2 regions of the Tolumonas lignilytica genome follow, and region 1 is predicted to be linked to the other one. Evidence: predicted binding sites of a transcription regulator. Region 1 holds the regulator's gene; the other holds the start of a gene.
What was found. The regulator sigma-54, encoded in region 1, starts transcription at its own class of promoters, with help from an activator protein. The targets are predictions, from matches to a motif close to TGGCACNGTTTTNGCTT.
Positions count from the first base shown of each region.

Region 2: the regulator sigma-54 is predicted to act here: its motif matches at 4,861-4,877, upstream of glnA (glutamate--ammonia ligase).

Region 1 covers NZ_AZUK01000001.1:2,005,506-2,013,614, reverse strand. The annotation lists gene kdsC (3-deoxy-manno-octulosonate-8-phosphatase KdsC) at 1-212, shown strand, start outside; gene lptC (LPS export ABC transporter periplasmic protein LptC) at 209-772, shown strand; gene lptA (lipopolysaccharide transport periplasmic protein LptA) at 747-1,265, shown strand; gene lptB (LPS export ABC transporter ATP-binding protein) at 1,270-1,995, shown strand; gene H027_RS0109460 (RNA polymerase factor sigma-54) at 2,122-3,573, shown strand; gene hpf (ribosome hibernation promoting factor) at 3,595-3,882, shown strand; gene ptsN (PTS IIA-like nitrogen regulatory protein PtsN) at 3,885-4,331, shown strand; gene rapZ (RNase adapter RapZ) at 4,338-5,204, shown strand; gene H027_RS0109440 (HPr family phosphocarrier protein) at 5,191-5,466, shown strand; gene H027_RS0109435 (LysR substrate-binding domain-containing protein) at 5,468-6,343, opposite strand; gene metE (5-methyltetrahydropteroyltriglutamate--homocysteine S-methyltransferase) at 6,453-8,109, shown strand, end outside.
Region 2 covers NZ_AZUK01000001.1:2,269,496-2,277,604, forward strand. The annotation lists gene glnG (nitrogen regulation protein NR(I)) at 158-1,582, opposite strand; gene glnL (nitrogen regulation protein NR(II)) at 1,597-2,649, opposite strand; gene H027_RS0110650 (DUF4124 domain-containing protein) at 2,747-3,280, opposite strand; gene glnA (glutamate--ammonia ligase) at 3,388-4,797, opposite strand; gene typA (translational GTPase TypA) at 5,166-6,992, shown strand; gene H027_RS0110665 (YihY family inner membrane protein) at 7,085-7,990, shown strand; gene rstB (two-component system sensor histidine kinase RstB) at 7,979-8,109, opposite strand, start outside.

The sequences.
Region 1 (8,109 bases):
AAGCTGCCTATATCGGGGATGACGTCATTGATTTGCCCGTCATGAACAATGCTGCACTCGGTATTGCGGTCGCCAATGCGCACCCGCTGGTACGACAGAAGGCAGACTGGGTGACCCATACCCGTGGGGGTGAAGGCGCTGTGCGGGAAGTATGCGATCTGATTCTGCTTGCTCAGGGTTTGTTCGACTCGGCCCAGGGAATGTCAATATGATCAGCCGGCAAACGCTACTGATGTTTTTCCTGTTTTTAGCCTCTCTGCTGGCTTGGCAATGGTCTTCGCAGCGCGATAATCAGAATGCTCAATTGCAGAAACAAGATCTTTCTTTACCCAGTTTTACTGCGACCAAACTTCATAACCAGCGCTACTCAGCAGATGGGAAGTTAACCGATATTTTTACTGCAGATCAGGCTTTTTATTATCAGCAAGATAAAATGACCAAGACCACACACCCGGTATTACAGACATTTGATCCTGATGGTCAAAAAGCCTGGAATATTTCCGCCAACAGCGGCCAGCTTTTCAGTAACGATCGCTTGATTTTGCACGATAACGTATTGATCAAAAATCATAATCCGGCAATAGATGTTGATCGTATGCAAACCTCGTATCTGGAAATGGACATTAATAAACATCAGATAACGAGCGACAAGCCCATTACTATTGACAGCCCGGATTATCATGTACAAGGTGTCGGCTTACATGCTGATTTGAATAACAAACGCTACCAAATTCTGGACCAAGGACATGCGACTTACTTTAAGCCACGTTAGTTTTGGATTGATGCTGCTGTTCTCGGCCAGCGCTTTTGCGAAACAATCCGATTATCAGCAACCTGTGACGGTTGACTCGGTCAGCCAGCAGGCCGAATTGAATGCCAACAAAGTGACCTTTCTTCAAGACGTCAAGATCACTCAGGGGTCTATCATTATCCATGCCGATAAAGTCGTGGTATTACGTCATGAAAAAGGCAATGATGAAATGATTGCCACCGGCTATCCGGCGACATTTTTCCAAATCCTGGATAATGGCAAACCAGTCAATGCCAGTGCCAACGAACTGCGCTATCAACTCAAAGATCGCTTGGTCACCTTAACGGGAAAAGCCGAGCTGAAACAGGATGATAATCAAGTGAACGGCGATGTGATCCGCTATGACATCCAGAAGCAACAGATGGTTGCACAGAGCAGTGGCAAAGGTTCTCGCGTAAAAACCATTTTCCTACCACAGGAAATTGACGAATTTAACAAAGCAGGCAAACAATAAATTTATGGCTCTTTTGCAAGCAAGCGGTCTGAAGAAAAGTTATAAAGGCCGACAAGTGGTTCAAAATGTCAGTCTCCAGGTGGCGACCGGGCAGGTCGTAGGCCTGTTAGGGCCAAATGGTGCAGGCAAAACCACCTCTTTTTATATGATTGTCGGACTGGTACCGCAAGATGGTGGAACCGTCACCATTGATGAACAAAACATCACGTCCATGCCCATGCATCAGCGTGCACGTCATGGTATTGGCTATCTTCCACAGGAAGCCTCCATTTTTCGCCGCCTGACGGTGGAAGAGAACTTACTTGGCGTCTTACAACTGCGCGGCGAACTGACCCGGGCGGAGCAAAAAGAAAAAATGGAAGCCTTGCTGGAAGAATTTCATATCGGTCATATTCGGAAAAACACAGGTATGAGTCTCTCCGGAGGGGAACGCCGCCGGGTAGAAATAGCGCGGGCCTTGGCCGTAGAGCCCCGCTTTATTCTGCTGGATGAGCCGTTTGCAGGTGTTGATCCTATTTCCGTGATCGACATTAAACGCATCATTGAGCATTTACGTGATCGCGGTCTCGGTGTATTAATTACCGATCATAACGTGCGTGAAACGTTGGATGTCTGCGAAAAAGCCTATATTGTCAGCCATGGAAACCTGATTGCTGAAGGCACACCGGCAGAGATCCTGCAAAATGAGCATGTGAAACAAGTTTACCTCGGTGAAGGATTTACCCTGTAAACAGTGTGTCAATGGCGATTATCAGCCATAATTAACTCACGGACAGCTTGTAGATTGATCGTTTCAGCCAACCGGCTGACTACAAGCGCCGATATGGAAATTAGAGACTAAGGACAAATCCCGTAGATGAAGCCGACCTTACAGTTGCGTCTTGGCCAACAACTTGCCATGACCCCACAATTGCAACAAGCGATTCGTCTGCTGCAACTGTCCACTTTGGAACTACAGCAGGAAATCCAGCAAGCCATTGATGCCAATCCTTTATTGGAACAAGAGGATGAATCAGATATTGCTACGCCGGAACTTCCTGATGATGAAGATTTCACTCCGCCGGATAGCAGCGAAGAGATGGCTCAGGCACAAGAAAACATGCCTGAGGAACTGCCCATGGATACCACCTGGGATGAGGTTTATACCGCTGCTGGCTCCGCCCCCTCCAGTGGACTGATGAACAGTGATGATGAATCCATTTATCAGGGTGAAACATCGGAAACCTTACAAGACTATCTCTTGTGGCAGATGCGCCTAACCCCGTTCAGTGATCAAGATGCCGCCATTGCGCTCACGATCATTGATAGTATCGATGAATCCGGCTATCTCAGCGCCACACTGGAAGAGATCCAGCAAGCCGTCACAACGGATGAAGACCCCGTGGAGATGGATGAAATTGAAGCCGTGTTAAAACGGATCCAGCATTTTGATCCCATCGGAGTGGCCGCCCGTTCGGTACAGGAGTGTTTGTTAATCCAGCTCAATCAGTTCGTACCAGAAACACCCTGGTTGAATGAAGCCCGTCAGGCCATCAAAGATCACATGGATCTACTGGGTGCGCGCGATTACCGGAATCTGGCCCGCAAACTCCAGTTGAAAGAAACTGACCTGAAAGAAATTCTGCAACTGATCCAGACGTTGGAGCCGCGTCCCGGCAGTCGTGTCATGCCGAGCGAATCCAGTTATGTCATTCCTGATGTTGCCGTGCTGAAGAAAAATGGGCGCTGGGTGGTGGAATTAAATCCGGATGCGATGCCCAAAATTCGTATCAATGAAACCTATGCCTCGATGGCACGCCATGCCCGTAACAGCAGCGACAGCCAGTTCATCCGTTCTCATTTGCAAGAAGCCAAGTGGTTTATCAAGAGCTTAGAAAGCCGGAATGAAACACTTCTGAAAGTAGCCAACTGTATTGTACAACAGCAACAGGACTTCTTTGAGTATGGCGAAGAGGCAATGAAGCCGATGGTTTTGAATGATGTTGCCGAGGAAGTGGAGATGCACGAATCGACAATTTCGCGAGTTACTACACAAAAATACATGCACACGCCTCGTGGCATCTTTGAACTGAAGTATTTTTTCTCTAGTCATGTTAATACTGAGAGCGGCGGCGAGTGTTCTTCGACCGCGATCAGAGCCTTAATAAAAAAACTGGTCGCGGCAGAAAACCCGGCCAAACCGTTAAGCGACAGCAAGATCGCAGACTTGCTGACTGAACAAGGCATTATGGTGGCACGAAGAACGATCGCAAAATACCGCGAATCGTTGTCCATACCACCATCAAGCCAACGCAAACGCCTGCTGTAGGCCAACAATAAGGAAGACGTTATGCAAATCAACCTGTCAGGTCACCATATCGAGTTAACTGATGCATTGCGTGATTATGTCACAACTAAATTTGCCCGTTTAGAACGTCACTTCGAGCACATCAACAACGTTCAAGTGATCTTATCTGTAGAAAAACTGAAACAAATCGCGGAAGCGAAACTGAATGTCAATGGTGGTGAGATTTTTGCCAATGCCGAAGATGACAGTCTGTATGCCGCCATTGATGCTCTGATGGATAAACTGGATCGTCAGATCATCAAATACAAAGAAAAACTATCTAGCAAGTGATCATGTTAATTTCTGAAATCTTGTCTGCGGACTGCACGAAAAGTGCAGTCCCATGCAGCAGCAAAAAACGTGTGCTGGAAATCATCAGCGAATTAGCCGCCCCCAAACTAGGACTCGACGAACAAAAGATCTTCGACAGTCTGCAAGCTCGGGAAAAAATGGGAACGACCGGTATCGGCGGAGCGATTGCCATTCCGCACGGCAGAATCCCCGATGGTTATCCTGTCACTGGGATACTCCTGACGCTGGAACAACCGATCCCTTTCGATGCCATAGACAATCAACCCGTGGATCTTTTGTTTGCCATGTTAGTGCCAGAAAGCGAGTGTAAAATGCATCTGAAAACACTGGCGCTGGTGGCAGAAAAATTCAACGATAAAAACTTCTGTCGTCAATTACGGCTAGCCGAATCCGACGAAGCGCTTTATCAACAAATGATCAATGGATGATGATCGATGAAACTCATCGTGGTTAGTGGTCGCTCTGGCTCAGGGAAAACCGTTGCCCTGCGGGTTCTGGAAGATCTGGGTTATTACTGCGTAGATAATTTGCCGGTTTCGCTGTTATTTCAGTTGGTGGCAGAGCTACGAGGGAAATACGATCAAATCGCGGTGAGTATCGATGTTCGCAACCTACCAGCCAATGCCGATGAGTTGGTTTCTATCCTGGATGCCATCAGACAGCATCGGGATCTGCAATTTTCCAGCTTTTTCTTTGATGCCGATAATGCAACCTTGTTAAAGCGTTATGGCGAAAGTCGTCGACTGCACCCCTTGTCTCGGCAACAGTTAACGTTAGAACAGGCGATCCGTCAGGAAACCAATTTATTATCCCCATTATCATCGCTCGCCGATCTGCGTATTGATACCAGCCATCTAAGTATTCATGACCTCAGTGAACAAATCCGCGAACGGGTGCTCGGGAAAAAAGAACATGAATTAGTGATGGTGTTTGAGTCTTTCGGCTTCAAGCACGGCATCGCCAAAGATGCAGATTTTGTCTTTGACGCACGGTTTTTGCCAAATCCGCATTGGATTGCAGAGCTCAAGCCACTCACCGGATTGGATGAGCCTGTGCAGCGTTATCTGCATTCGCAACCTGATGTGGTCAAATACATCAATCAGTTGATCAGTTTGCTGGAAACCTGGCTACCGCAACTGGAACGCAATAACCGGAGCTATGTCACCGTCGCCATTGGTTGTACTGGCGGTCAACATCGCTCGGTGTTTATTGCCGAACAACTGGCGAACCATTTTTTGGTGCTGGGAAAAACCGTACAACGTCGTCACCGTACGCTGGAGAAGTCTCATGCCTCGCGTTGAACAACGAGTCGCCGTGATCAATAAGCTGGGATTACACGCGCGGGCCGCCATAAAATTGGTGCAATTAGTCGCTAATTTCAAAGCCAAGATCACGCTCTGCAATGGAGAAAAACAGGCCAGTGCTGATAGTGTCGTCGGCTTGCTGATGCTGGAAGCAGCACAGGGAGAAACGATCCGCGTGATCTGTGATGGACCAGAGGCAATTGAGGTCATGGAAGCGGTTCAGCATTTGTTTGAAACCCGATTCGATGAAAATGAATGACCTATGAAAGACGGGTCAGTGCTTGTATTAATCTACTGATAGCCGGTTGCTGTCGTTCGCCCACTCGGACCGCAGCATGTAAACGACGCCATAGTCCATGTCCGAGTGATCGGGATACAATCAGCGCCGGTGGTTCAAACTCCTGACAAACCCAATCCGGTAACACGGCAATCCCCCACCCTGCAGCCACCATCTGTATTAACATGAGCGTATTATCCACTGTTTTGATCTGCTTCGGGCTCACGCTTGCGGGCGCCATGAAATGTTTGATCACATCCAGCCGCTGTGGCGACACCGGATATGAAAGCAAGACGTCATGACACAAATCTTCCGGTTCTATCACGGCTTTTGCCGCTAAGGCATGTGTCGCTGGAATAACCAATCGCATCTCAAAATCAAACAACGGCGCATAAAAAATACCGGCTTCAGGTAATACATCCGCCGTCAGCACCATATCCAACTCCCCTTGCAGCAAACTCTGCTGCGGAGAAAAATCCAGCTGATTGGCAAAGATCCATTCCAGATTGGGAAACCGATCTTGCAACGTATGCAGTGCAGGGGTAAGCCAACGAATACAACTGTGGCATTCAATATTCAAGCGCAGTTGAACCGGATGCTGTTCTCGTTGCAAATACCGTTGTACATCATCCACCTGCGGTAATATCGCTTCGGCCAAGGTCACTAGTCTGATTCCGTCAGCAGTAAAAACGATGGGTTTACTTTTGCGTAAAAATAACGGGCCGCCAATGCGCCCTTCCAATTCGGTGAATTGATGCGATAACGCCGACTGACTCAGATTTAACACCGCCGACGCCGCCGCTAGCGAACCATTTTGTTTTAACGTCAGTAACGATCGAAGATGTTTCAGTTCAAACATGAGGATCCTGCAAGTTCTGCATGCAATAAATGCACTGGTATCCATTAAGGTAACGCGCAAATATGGATGTGTAAACATCTAGCCATCTAAACATCTATTTGGAGTGATTATGCGTTACACAACACATACCCTGGGTTTTCCCCGCATCGGCATACATCGTGAGTTGAAAACAGCTTTGGAAGCTTATTGGGCTGAAAAAATAACGCAGGCTGAACTCATCAACGTCGGCAAAGCACTTCGTTTACGGCATTGGCAATGGCAACAGGAGTCCGGAATTGACCTTATCCCGGTTGGTGACTTTGCCTGGTATGATCATATACTGGCCACCAGCCTGATGGTTGGCAATGTTCCTGCCCGCCACGCAGAATTACAGGGCGAAATTAACTTAGACACGTTATTCCGGATCGCTCGAGGAAAAGCGCCCACAGGTCAAGCCGTTCCGGCAGCTGAAATGAGTAAATGGTTTAATACCAACTATCATTATTTGGTTCCTGAATTTCACGCCGGACAGGATTTCCACCTCGGCTGGACGCAGTTATTTGACGAACTGGATGAAGCTCTCGCGGCAGGATATCAGGCCAAACCCGTGCTGCTGGGGCCACTCAGCTATCTCTGGCTAGGGAAAAACAAAGGTAGTGAATTCAATAAACTTTCTCTGTTGCCCCAGTTGTTAGCTGTGTATCAGCAGATATTACATAAACTCTCAGAACGACAAGTGGAATGGATACAAATCGACGAGCCTATTTTAGCCTTAGATCTACCCGTTGAATGGCAACAGGCTTATCTGTCGGCATATTCACAACTGAGACAGGGCAAGAGCAAGCTCTTGTTGACCACCTACTTCGGTAGTGTGACACATCAGTTGGGCTGGTTGCCTGAATTGGCGATCGATGGCATCCATCTGGATGCAACTGCAAGTCCGCATGACTTAGACAAGCTCATTGCAGCACTGCCTGCACATTGGCAGCTTTCACTGGGTCTGATTAACGGGCGCAACATCTGGCGAGCTGATCTCGATGCGCTTTATAGCCAGTTATCATCCATAAAACAGCAACGACCTGATTTCTGGATAGGCACTTCATGTTCATTATTACACTGCCCGATCGATCTCAATGCCGAAACCCGGTTGGATGCCGAAACGAAAAGCTGGTTCGCATTTGCCAGACAAAAATGTATTGAACTTCATCTGTTACAGCGCGCACTCAGAGAACCGGACGATCAAAAAATATTAACGCTCAAGGCCTATAGTGCGCCGTTATTACAACGTCAATCATCAACCCGGGTTCAAAATCAGGCCGTACAAATCGCAACCGCCGCCATCCGTCCCGCAGACGCTGAGCGCAGTACCGGATATGCACAACGCGTGACGAAACAACGTGCTCGCTTGCAACTGCCCGCCTGGCCAACCACCACCATAGGTTCCTTTCCGCAGACCAAGGAAATTCGCGAACTCCGCCGCCAATTCAGACAAGGAAACATCGGGCTTGCCGCTTATGAACAAGGCATTCAACAAGAGATTGCTTATGCGGTCCGCGAGCAGGAACAAATCGGCCTGGACGTTCTCGTGCATGGTGAGGCCGAGCGAAATGATATGGTGGAATATTTTGGCGAACAATTAGACGGTTATGCTTTTACACAAAATGGCTGGGTACAAAGCTATGGCTCACGCTGCGTCAAGCCCCCTGTGATTGTAGGCGACATCAGCCGCCCTGCCACCATGACCGTACGCTGGAGTCAATATGCCCAGTCATTAACCCAAAAACCGA
Region 2 (8,109 bases), 260 kb from region 1:
CTCGCTGTTTTTATGTTTAAAGTTGTCGCACTTCGTAATTGAATCCGCCCACAAACCGAGTGCAATAATCGAGACGTAAACAAAAGGCACTACTCTTGTTCAGACTTTGCGTTTTGAACAGCGTAGTGCCTTGGTCGTGCAACTGAGTGGATAACGATTAATTCATGTCCAGCTCTTTCAGTTTGCGCGTCAGGGTGTTGCGACCCCAGCCCAATAACCGTGCAGCTTCCTGCTTATGACCGTGAGTATGTTGTAATGCGGTATTCAACATGATGCGCTCAAATTCAGGCAATGCTTCAGAAAGAATATCGACCTCACCCCGGGCCAGTTTCTGCGCTATCCATTGCTGTAATTGATCCTGCCAGCGCAGGGAGACCGGTTCTTTACCCGCCGTTGGCCGCTCTTCAACCGGGTTCAATAATTCAGGCGGTAAATCAGAAACCAATACTTCCTGACCCGAAGCCATGACCGTGAGCCAACGACACACGTTTTCCAGTTGCCGCACATTTCCAGGCCAAGGCAGACGGCTGATATAGGATTCGGTATCCGGATGCAGCATCTTGGCTTCAACATTCAGCTCTTTGGCAGCCCGCAACAGGAAGTGCTGCGCCAGTTTCGGAATGTCTTCGCGACGTTCGCGCAGTGATGGAATATGAATGCGGATCACGTTCAGGCGGTGGAATAAGTCTTCACGGAAGTCGCCATCCGCAACGCGCTTTTCCAGATCCTGATGGGTTGCGGCAATGATACGAACGTCTACCTGTATCGACTGATGACCACCAACCCGGTAGAACTGACCATCGGCTAAGACACGCAGCAGGCGAGTCTGTACTTCCAGTGGCATATCCCCAATTTCATCAAGGAACAGTGTTCCCCCGTTGGCCTGTTCAAAGCGGCCCTGTCGAACGTTGTTGGCACCGGTGAACGCCCCTTTCTCATGCCCGAACAGCTCTGATTCGATCAGATCTTTGGGGATCGCGGCCATATTCAGCGCAATAAACGGTTTGGCTGCGCGCGGGCTGTGACGATGTAAGGCATGTGCAACCAGTTCTTTCCCCGTACCGGATTGACCATTGATCAATACAGAAATCGATGAGCGCGCTAAACGGCCAATGGCCCGGAAAACCTCCTGCATTGCAGGAGCCTCGCCGATAATTTCGGGTGCCGTTGTTGCCACCTGCTGACGAGCCCGGCGTTTATTCCGTTGCTCCCGCAGATGACTTTCAGCACGCTGCACCAGCGCGACAGCCTCGTCAATATCAAACGGTTTTGGTAAGTATTCAAATGCACCGCTCTGATAGGCATTAACCGCACTGTCTAGATCAGAATGCGCCGTCATGATAATAACCGGGATATCCGGCTGTTTTTCCTGGATGAGCTGCAATAAGGAAAGCCCATCAATACCAGGCATACGAATATCCGACACAATTACATCTGGAATACTCTGGTTATTATCCAATGCCGCCAGCAGACTTTCGCCATCTTCAAATGACAGACATTCGAAGTGTTCTGCACTCAGGGCTCGCTCCAGAACCCAGCGGATAGAGCTGTCATCATCGACAATCCATACTTTGGCTGCCATGGTGTTTATCCTTATTACTTACGAAGCGGTAGATAGATACAAAATTCAGTATGTCCGGGCCAGCTGACACATTCGATACGGCCTTTGTGTTGGTCAATCAGATTTTGCGCGATGGACAGACCAAGACCTGTTCCACCTTCTTTGCCTGTTACCATAGGGTAAAACAGGGTGTCACGAATATTTTCCGGAATGCCTGGGCCATCATCAATGATGCGAATTTCGGCGGCCAATCGATAACGCTTACCATGGATCGTGATCTGGAATACGGTGCGGGTCTTTAGTTTGATCGTGCCATGACCGTGCATTGCCTCAACCGCATTTCTGACAATATTCAGAAATGCCTGCTGCAACTGCTCTTGTTCCATTTCAAAATCAGGGATACTGGGGTCGTAATCCCGTTCAATGGTGATCCCCGGTGGTAGCTCCATCTCCACCAAGCGGCGAACCTGTTCCAGAACAGAATGCACATTGTGTACCTGGTGTCGTCCTGGCCGTTGCGGTCCTAACAGCCGGTCGACCAGATTACGCAATCGATCTGCTTGGGCAATAATGATGCCGGTATATTCTTTTAATTGCTCATCGGGGAGCGCTTTTTCCAGCAACTGTGCCGCGCCGCGTAAACCACCCAACGGATTTTTTATTTCGTGGGCGAGACCCCGAACCAAATCTCGGGCTGCCAGTTGTTGTGCATGCTGCTGTTGTTCCTGACTGATACGCTTTTGCTGATCAATCTTTCGCATTTCCATTAAAGCAAACTGTTCCTGATGGTCATAAACCGCGAGCACGCTGACTTCCACACTGCGCGGTTCATTTTCAACGACCAGCGTCACTTCATTATCAGTGAAGCCTTGTCCTTGTTGCAGGCAATGCCGTAAACGCTCCAGATCCAGTGAGATATAGTCAACCACCTGTTCCAGCGCGTGATCGAGCAATCGGCGTGCACTGACTCCCATCAGTTGTTCTGCCGCCGGATTGACATATCGGACAATCAGATGTCTATCCAATAAAATGACTGCAGTCAGCAAATTATCCAGCAGTAATTTTGATAAGTCAGGGCGGTTATTCACAGTGTACTCTCCCAGATACAAATTGCACCAATATGGCGCTCTCTGTTGTTTTTACTGGTGCATCCAAACCAGAACAGTGCTTCCATTCTGGGTCCAATTACCTTTTGGCTGTGACCCGGAACAGATAAACAGTAATTGATTCGGATGATGCAAGTATCTTGCCGTCTTTTGAGAGCAATTCGGTTCGCAACTGATGTGCACCACGATCAATGTTGGTGGCCTGACAATGGAGTGTCTTTGCATCACAAGGATAGGATTGCGCATCAATGTAAAGCATCAGTTTGGCTGACTCGACGGCAAGTTCTGGCGTGATCTGGGTTTGCACAGAAATTTTCCCTTCATTGTCTCTAATGGTTTCCCCTGGCAACGGAGAGGAGATACTCAGGCTGTAATTGGGGGCAGTCTCTTTTGGTTCAGGGGTATTTTTATCAACGATGGGATTGGGATTATTGACGGGAGGATTGGCAATTTCCACTTGTTTGCTTTGTGTCTGTTTGCCTGCGACCGGAGTGTCACTGAAATGCGTGACGCCATTGGCATCGGTCCAGTAATAGACGGTTGTGTTCTCATCGGCAGCGTGTACGCCCCAGGATAACCCCAACATCAACCAGATAACGGATATGATTTTCATAGTGCTGCTCCCTGCTTCCTTGTTATTGATAATACAAATGAAACATCAGATTAAATCATAACCAAAAAAAAACCCGCCGGAGCGGGTTTTTTCAGAAACGTGGTGACTTACACAGAGTAGTACAGTTCGTACTCAACTGGGTGTGGAGTCATACGCACGCGATCCACGTCGATAGTCTTCAGCTCGATGTAGGCATCGATGAAATCGTCAGAGAATACGCCGCCACGAGTCAGGAACTCACGGTCTGCATCCAGAGATTTCAGAGCTTCGTCTAAAGAACCACAAACTTGTGGGATCTTAGCCGCTTCTTCTGCTGGCAGGTGGTACAGATCTTTGTCTGCCGCATCGCCTGGGTGGATCTTGTTGATGATACCGTCCAGACCAGCCATCAACTGTGCAGTGAATGCCAGGTATGGGTTAGCTGCTGGATCCGGGAAGCGAACTTCGATACGAGCAGCTTTCGGGCTTGGTACCACTGGGATACGGATAGAAGCTGAACGGTTACGAGCAGAGTAAGCCAGCATAACTGGTGCTTCATAACCAGGAACCAGACGCTTGTAAGAGTTGGTTGATGGGTTAGTGAATGCATTGATGGCTTTAGCGTGCTTGATGATACCGCCGATGTAGAACAGAGCAGTTTCTGACAGACCACCGTACAGGTCGCCAGAGAACAGGTTCTTGCCATCTTTACCCAGAGACTGGTGGCAGTGCATACCTGAACCGTTGTCACCAAACATTGGTTTTGGCATGAAGGTTACAGTTTTGCCGTAAGCATGAGCTACGTTATGGATAACGTATTTCTGAACCTGAACTTCGTCCGCTTTCTTAGTCAGCGTGTTGAAGCGGGTAGCGATTTCGTTCTGACCAGCAGTTGCTACTTCGTGGTGGTGAGCTTCAACTACCTGACCCATTTCTTCCAGGATCAGACACATTGCAGAGCGCAGATCTTGTGATGAGTCAACTGGTGCTACTGGGAAGTAACCACCTTTAACGCCTGGACGGTGACCTTTGTTACCACCTTCGAAAGACTTGCCTGAGTTCCATGCAGCTTCAGGATCGTCGATCTTGAAGAAAGAACCACTCATGGTGTTTTCGAAACGAACGTCTTCAAAAATGAAGAATTCTGGTTCTGGTCCGAACAGCACGGTGTCAGCGATACCGCTTGCTTTCAGGAACTCTTCAGCACGTTTGGCAATAGAACGTGGGTCACGATCGTAGCCTTTCATGGTTGCAGGTTCCAGGATGTCACAACGAATGATCAGAGTAGACTCTTCGGTGAATGGATCCATCAGGGCAGTAGTTGCGTCAGGCATCAGAACCATGTCTGATTCGTTGATACCTTTCCAGCCAGCGATTGAAGAACCATCGAACATTTTACCGTCTTCGAAGAAATCTTCGCTAACCTGGTGGGCAGGAATAGAAACGTGTTGTTCTTTACCTTTAGTATCAGTGAAACGCAGATCAACGAATTTAACTTCGTTTTCTTTGATCATGTTCAGAACATTTGCAGCGGACATGCTAGCTAACCTCCGGTGTCATTAAAATCAGATAGCGATATTAAAAAAATTCTTTTCGCTAAGCAGCAAGAAATGCGCCAACTTAAAAACTCTATAGTTAATAAGGATTAACTGCGAATTACCCTAAAATACAGACATGGAATGTTTGTATTTGGTGCAATATCGCACTAATTTTGTGCATCGCTATGGTGCGAGTGCACATACATATTCTGCCAAGGAATGATTATACAGATATCCTACAAAAATATGCGTTTCCAGCGATGAAAAATATGTACCTCGTTTTTCCTGTAAATTTGCTAGGCAGATCACGCTGGTCTAGGTAAAATGAGCGCCCGATTTTTAGTCATTTTTTATATCTCGAGGCGAGGATGTTAGAGAATCTCCGCAATATTGCCATTATTGCGCACGTTGACCATGGCAAAACCACTCTGGTTGACAAACTGTTACAGCAGTCTGGAACCCTGGACCGTTCTTCGGAAGGTCAGGAGCGCATTATGGACTCCAACGATCTGGAAAGAGAACGCGGGATTACCATTCTTGCCAAAAACACAGCCATTCGCTGGAAAGATTACCGCATCAATATCGTAGATACTCCAGGCCATGCTGATTTTGGCGGTGAAGTAGAACGTGTTATGTCGATGGTTGACTGCGTATTGTTGTTGGTTGATGCCGTTGATGGTCCAATGCCACAAACCCGTTTCGTGACCCAGAAAGCGTTTGCTCGTGGCCTGCGTCCGATCGTGGTCGTCAACAAGATTGACCGTCCTGGTGCGCGTCCTGACTGGGTTATTGATCAGGTATTTGACCTGTTCGACAACCTGGGTGCTACCGACGAACAATTGGATTTCCCAATCGTTTATGCTTCTGCGTTAAACGGTTTTGCAACTATGGATCCATCAATTCCTTCAGACAACATGGATCCGCTGTTCCAGGCGATTGTTGATTTCGTTGAGCCGCCAAAAGCCGATCCTGCTGGCGAGTTCCAGATGCAAATTTCTCAGCTGGATTACTCTTCTTACGTAGGTGTGATCGGTATCGGCCGTATTACCCGTGGTAGCGTGAAGCCAAACATGCAGGTGACTGTGGTTGGTGCTGATGGCAAAACCCGTACCGGTAAAGTGGGTCAGGTAATGGGCTATCTGGGCCTGCAACGTACTGAAGTGACCGAAGCGCAGGCGGGTGACATTATTGCGATCACCGGTCTGGGCGAGCTGAAAATCTCTGACACCATCTGTTCAAACTCTGCTGTGGAAGCTCTGCCGCCACTGTCTGTGGATGAACCAACTGTGACCATGACTTTCCAGGTAAACACCTCTCCGTTTGCCGGTAAAGAAGGTAAGTACGTGACTTCACGTAACATTCTGGAACGTCTGCAGAATGAGCTGCGTCACAACGTTGCTCTGCGTGTTGAAGAAACCGAAGATCCGGATAAATTCCGCGTATCAGGCCGTGGTGAACTGCACTTAGGCATTCTGATCGAAAACATGCGTCGTGAAGGCTTCGAACTGGCGGTGTCTCGTCCTGAAGTTATCATGCGTGTCATTGATGGCGTGAAGATGGAACCAATGGAAACACTGACTGTTGATATCGAAGAACAGAATCAGGGTTCCGTCATGGAAAAACTGGGTGAGCGTAAAGCTGACCTGCGTAACATGGTGCCGGATGGTAAGGGTCGTGTACGTCTGGATTATATGATCCCGGCTCGTGGTCTGATCGGCTTCCAGACTGAATTTATGACTCTGACTTCAGGTACTGGTCTGCTGTACCATACTTTCGAAGAATACGGTGAGTTCAAGGGTGGCGCTATCGGCCAGCGTCAGAACGGTGTGCTGATTTCTAATGCCACCGGTAAAGCGCTGGGCTTTGCGCTGTTCAACCTACAAGACCGTGGCCGTCTGTTCATTGAACATGCGACCGAGGTTTATGAAGGTCAGATCATCGGGATCCACAGCCGTTCTAACGACCTGACTGTAAACTGTCTGAAAGGTAAACAGCTGACCAACATGCGTGCATCTGGTACGGATGAAGCGATTGTGCTGACAACACCGATTAAGATGACACTGGAACAGGCGATGGAATTCATCGACGATGATGAATTGGTTGAAGTCACGCCGCAAAACATTCGTGTTCGTAAGAAATTACTGACCGAAATGGATCGTAAACGTGCTAACCGTGGCAGTGGCAAAGAGGAATAATTCCTGCCTGCCCTGGTTATCAGAAGCCTCGCATTTGCGAGGCTTTTTTTTAGCAGTATGCTAGGCGAATTGTGGGCTGTTTGAGGATAACCATGAAACAAGATCCAAGCCGATTATTGACGTTACGAAATCAACGTGGGGTTTGGTGCCGTCTGTTTTGTTTACGGCTTCGTCGCTTTCTGGCCTTTTTTTGGAAGCGTGTCTGGCATGATCGGTTGCCGGTGCTGGCGGGCCATCTGGCCTACGTCTCCCTGTTATCCATTGTGCCCTTACTGGCAGTGATCTTTTCGTTATTATCTTGGTTACCGCGCTTTTCTCATTTCCGTCGTCAGTTTGAATTGTTTGTTTTCAGTCATTTTGTACCGGAAACAGAAATTGCCTTTCGCTATCATTTTTCCCTGTTTGTGAAAAATGCCTCACGCACTACCTCAATCGGTTTGTGTATGTTGGTATTGCTGGCGTTGTTGTTGATTGCCGCGATTGATGAAAATCTGAACCATATCTGGCGTTGCCGTGGGCAGCGGAAATGGCTTAAAACGGTCACGATGTACAGTACAGTACTGGGTATTGCGCCGTTACTGGTTGGTGGCAGTCTTTTGCTGTCAGCCCAGATCCAGGACTGGGCTGTCTGGGATTATGAACTGGTGTCATTGCTGGGCGGCGGGCTAATGACATTATTCCCGTATTTGCTTTCGCTGGGCGGATTTCTGTTGCTGTATAAAATAGTGCCCAATGTGTATGTGTATTGGCAGCACGCCTTTTTGGGGGCCATGCTGGCGGCACTGCTGTTTGAAGTGGCAAAACATGGCTTTGGTTATTACGTGGCGCATTTTGGTACCTATAAATCGATTTATGGCGCGTTAGCCGGTATTCCCATCATGATGATCTGGCTTTATATGAGCTGGTTAGTGGTGTTGCTGGGGGGCGAGTTGACGGCCACTTTGGGTGAGTGGCAGTCGAGGCGTGCATTGCGTGGTGTCATCGCATTAGGGGTTTGAATGGGGCCAGCGGCAGATAAAGCTGGCGCCTCCTAACGAGCTGGTCTCAACGTGGGCATGACCATGATGTGCCTGCATGATCCCCTGTACAATCGCTAACCCTAAGCCGAATCCGCCGG